2 regions of the Glutamicibacter sp. 0426 genome follow, and region 1 is predicted to be linked to the other one. Evidence: riboswitches for the same ligand, from Rfam matches in the RefSeq annotation. Region 1 holds a riboswitch; the other holds the start of a gene.
What was found. A riboswitch is a leader RNA that binds a small molecule or an ion and turns the genes downstream of it on or off. The one in region 1 is predicted to bind glycine.
Positions count from the first base shown of each region.

Region 2: it holds a riboswitch for glycine, as region 1 does, so the genes downstream of both, cycA (D-serine/D-alanine/glycine transporter) here and gcvP (aminomethyl-transferring glycine dehydrogenase) in region 1, are expected to answer to the same signal.

Region 1 is NZ_MPBI01000007.1:106,703-109,099, reverse strand. Features, by position in the region: gene gcvP (aminomethyl-transferring glycine dehydrogenase) at 1-1,431, opposite strand, end outside; glycine riboswitch at 1,596-1,693, opposite strand; gene BKX98_RS15590 (SGNH/GDSL hydrolase family protein) at 1,796-2,397, opposite strand, start outside.
Region 2 is NZ_MPBI01000003.1:91,054-93,450, forward strand. Features, by position in the region: gene puuE (allantoinase PuuE) at 1-308, opposite strand, end outside; glycine riboswitch at 730-828, shown strand; gene cycA (D-serine/D-alanine/glycine transporter) at 1,148-2,397, shown strand, end outside.

The DNA.
Region 1 (2,397 bases):
CATCTGGGTCTCGGAGGAGATCGAGTTGAAGATCGGGTGGGTCATGAAGTCGCTGGTGCGCACCATGGCCTCGGGCAGCTCGAAGCCTTCCGGAGCCGACAGCTGCACGCCGAAGACCTCAAGCAGGGTCTTGACCACTGCGGAGGTGGTGGTTTCGTCGGTGGAGATGCCCACCTGGGTTTCGCCCACCTTGCGCAGGTTGATGCCTGCCTCGACGGCCTTGGAAATGATGGCATCGGCGTTCTCGACGTTCACCACAACGGTGTCGAAGAAGGTATCCGAGGCCAGGGTGAAGCCGCCTGCGACCAGCGAGCTGGCGATCACGCGGGCGTGGTTGTTGGCACGGGTTGCGATCTGCTTCAGCCCGGCCGGGCCGTGGTAGACGGCGTACATCGATGCGCAGATGGCCAGCAGGGCCTGCGCGGTGCAGATGTTGGAAGTGGCCTTCTCGCGGCGGATGTGCTGCTCGCGGGTCTGCAGCGCCAGGCGGTAGGCGGGAACGCCAGCGTCATCGGCCGAGACGCCCACCAGGCGGCCTGGCATCGAGCGGGTCAGGCCATCGGCAACAGCCATGTAGGCTGCGTGCGGTCCGCCGAAGAACAGCGGCACGCCGAAGCGCTGGGTGTTGCCCACGGCGATGTCGGCGCCCTGCTCGCCCGGAGGGGTGATCATGGTCAGCGACAGCAGGTCGGCGATCACGGTCACCATGGCGCCGGCTTCCTTGGCGGCGGCGATGATCGAGGCGTGGTCGGCGATCGAGCCGTCATTGCCCGGCTGCTGCAGCACGATGCCGGAAATGTCGCCCTCGGGCAGGCCTGCGGAGAGGTCGGCGACCTCGATCTCGAAGCCCAGCGCGTCGGCGCGGCCCTGCACGACCTTCAAGGTCTGCGGGAAGATGTTGGAGTCCAGGACGGTCTTGCCCTTGGCCTTCTTCTTGTTGGCACGGCGCATCATCAGCACTGCTTCGGCGGCGGCCGAGGATTCGTCCAGCAGCGAAGCGTTGGCGATCGGCAGGCCGGTCAGGTCCATGACCATGGTCTGGAAGTTCAGCAGGGCTTCGAGGCGGCCCTGGGAGATTTCCGGCTGGTACGGGGTGTAGGCGGTGTACCAGGCAGGGTTTTCCACGATGTTGCGGCGGATTACGGCTGGGGTGATGGTGTCGTAGAAGCCCTGGCCGATCATCTGGGTCTTCATGACGTTCTTCGAGGCAAGCGCACGCAGGTGGGCCAAGGCTTCGGTTTCGCTCAGCGCATCAGGGATATCCAGTGCGGAGTCCTGGCGGATATCTGCCGGAACGGCGGTGTCGATCAGTGCTTCCAGGCTGTCGTAGCCCAGGCTCTGAAGCATGGTGGCAACGTCGGAAGGACGCGGGCCGATATGGCGGGAGACGAATTCAGTATTCGCTGGTGCCGAAGTCTGCGTGGTGGTCATGGTGCGGGTATCTCCATGGGATCTGTCTTGGCGCATGCCAAAGGAAGGTCTTTTTACCTCCCCATCCCTGTTGCATAACCTGAGAGTTTTACGCATCCAGCAAACCAAGCCGGGTACTTGCACCTTCGGTGAACCGGAACGGGCCGGTTTCTTTCCAGAGTTGCCTCATGATGGCGGTACGGGTGCCTGAGAGTTTCCTGGGGAGGAATTGCTCCTACGGCGCCCGTCCATGGTGTGAACGGGACTCTCCCGCCATCCGTCTATGGCGTGTGCTGCCGGCCGGAGGCCTGCAGCACACCACCATGTTACCCGCCTCGCCCCCAACGTCAAACAGGAACGGTGGCAGGAAAAGTCATAAACGCGTTCAGTTTGCGCCTGCAGTTAAACGGATGTAATCGGGATACTTCGCTGATAAGGAATCTCCCGATGAGGTGCCGGTGAGCCGTCGCTTGATCCACGGAGCCAAATGCTCCCTGGCCCAGCCCAATTCCTGCTTCAGTTTCTCGCCGCGCGAGTTCACCGCCAGCTCCGGCAGCGACGGCTGCTGGATCTTCGCAGACCAGTTCTCCTTGGTGATCTGCCCGGCGCCGAGCACGTCCAGGACCTTGGAGGCCATCAGCGTGTGGCCCAGCTCGTTCATGTGCAGCCGGTCCGGCGCCCAGTAGCGCAGGTCAGAGAATTCGCGCCATCGCCAGTAGTCGGCGATCAGCGCACCGTATTCGTCCGCGATTTCGCGGACCTTCTCGTTGTAGATGGCAGTGCGCGGACGGGTCTTGGAGAACAGCGGCGAGTCCACGGTGTCGAAACCGGTGAACAGCAGCACCGTGCTTCCGGCTTCGGAAAAGCGGCGCACCATGCCGGCATAGCCGCGCATCAGCGCATCCAGGTCGGCCTTGGGCCGCAGGATGTCGTTGCCGCCGGCGTAGATGGAGACCAGATCCGGGGCCAACGCAAGGGCCTGGTCCA
Region 2 (2,397 bases), on a different contig from region 1:
ACGGTAACCGGAAGGTTCCGCTCGGTGAATTCGCGATGCAGACGCCAGAATCCGGCGCGCGAGCCGTACTCGTAGAGCGATTCCATATTCTGGTTGCGCTGTCCTGGCCACGGCGCGGCACCGACGATTTCGGAGAGCAGATGCTCGGAAGCGGGGTCTCCGTCAAGAACGCAGCTTTCGCCGCCTTCTTCGTAGTTGACCACGAATTGCACCGCAACCTTGGCACCTGCGGGCCACTGCGGGTCAATGCTCTTGCGGCCGTAGCCCACGAAGTCGCGATTGCCGTTCTTTTGCTCAGATTCGCCCATGGATGGTCCCTTCTTTGTTCACTCCGCACGCATGGCAGGCTCGGAAATACATGATGATGCAGTGCTTCTCGCGCTGCCGGAAGACCGGACTGGCCCGGACTGGAAGTTTGTATTGTGCATCCTGCCACACCCTGCCGCAGACGGTGAATTGTGAAACGTCTCCCCAACCCGAAGCACCCCGGCCTCGCCCTCTGCTGGATCGGCAGTCGCGTGCCTATGGCAGCAACACCGCCGTGGCCCCGATGCACGCACCATGGGAAAGCCCGCTATTCGTTACGAAGCAAGAAATCCTTGATTTCCGGCAGGTGATCTCTTGTTCCCGGGGATTGCGCGGTTGCTGTCGGCCCAAAATGTGAAAATACGACTTGCACCACGTTGAGGTTTCTGCGCATACTGTGATGGCAATCACCACATATGCCGCTGATGCGTGGCGGGAGAGACCCGCCCACACCATGGGCGGGCGCCGTAGGAGCAATTTCCTCCCCGGGAAACTCTCAGGCACCCGTACCGCCACGACTAGGCAAATCTGGAAAGCAGTGCGGCACGGCCGCACTCACCGAAGGAGCAAGCTTCGCCCAGTAATCGGGCCGAAGTGAAAACTCTCAGGTCGACATACAGATTGGGGAGGGACCAAGAACAGTGCCGCACCGAGCGCACCGGATTCGAGGTACTCCCCGTGGCTGGCCTGGTCCCTGCTCTTTGCGCAGCGTCCCGGGCAAGCCTGCTGGACTGCTCCGAAACGGAAGTGTTCATCGAAGCGAGACTGCGCTCCAAGCCAACCCGGCTTGGAGGCAGATCAGCTTCGGGGCGCCACGCCACACTCCTGGAAGGCAACCAGCATGAGTACCACCAGTTCTGACCCCACTCTCGAGCGCGGGCTCTCCAATCGACACATCCAGCTGATCGCCATTGGCGGCGCTATCGGCACGGGCCTGTTCATGGGCTCCGGCAAGACCATTTCGGTCGCCGGCCCGTCGGTCATCTTCGTCTACATGATCATCGGCTTCATGCTCTTCTTCGTCATGCGCGCCATGGGCGAGCTGCTGCTGAGCAACCTCGAATACAAGACTTTCGCCGATTTCGCCGGAGATCTGCTCGGTCCCTGGGCCGCCTTCTTCACCGGCTGGACCTACTGGTTCTGCTGGGTAGTCACCGGCATCGCCGATGTGGTGGCCATCGCCCACTATGTCGCCTTCTGGTGGGGCGACCTCCCGTTGTGGATCCCGGCCCTGGCATGCATCGCACTGCTGCTGGTGCTGAATCTGGCCACCGTGAAGGCCTTTGGCGAAACCGAATTCTGGTTCGCGCTGATCAAGATCGTGGCCATCGGCGCGCTGATCGTGGTCGGCCTGGTCATGATCATCACCGGTTTCCAGCACGACGGCACGACTTCCTCCTTCGCCAACCTGTGGGCGCACGGCGGCATGTTCCCCACCGGCTTCATGGGCTTCGTCGCCGGCTTCCAGATCGCCGTGTTCGCGTTCGTGGGCATCGAGCTGGTGGGCACCACCGCAGCCGAAACCAAGGACCCGGAAAAGACGCTGCCCAAGGCGATCAACTCGATTCCCGCGCGCATCCTGTTCTTCTATGTCGGCGCCCTGCTGATCCTGATGATGGTCGAGCCGTGGAACCTGTTCTCCGCCGAGAATTCCCCGTTCGTGGGCATGTTCGCCCTGGCCGGCCTGGCCGGCGCCGCGGGCATCATCAACTTCGTGGTGCTCACCTCCGCCACCTCCAGCGCCAACTCCGGCATCTACTCCACCTCGCGGATGCTGCGCGGCCTGTCCCTGGAAGGCGATGCCCCGAAGAGCTTCGCCAAGCTCTCCGGACGCAAGGTCCCGAAGAACGCGCTGATGTTCTCCTGCATGTTCCTGCTGGCCGGCGTCGCCCTGCTCTACAGCGGCGACTCGGTGATGGGCGCCTTCACCTTGGTCACCACCGTCTCGGCCCTGTGCTTCATGTTCGTGTGGACCATCATCCTGCTCAGCTACCTGGTCTTCCGGGCCCGCCGCCCGCACCTGCACGATGCCTCGAAGTTCAAGGTGCCAGGCGGAGTTCTCATGCCGTATGTGGTGCTCGGCTTCTTCGG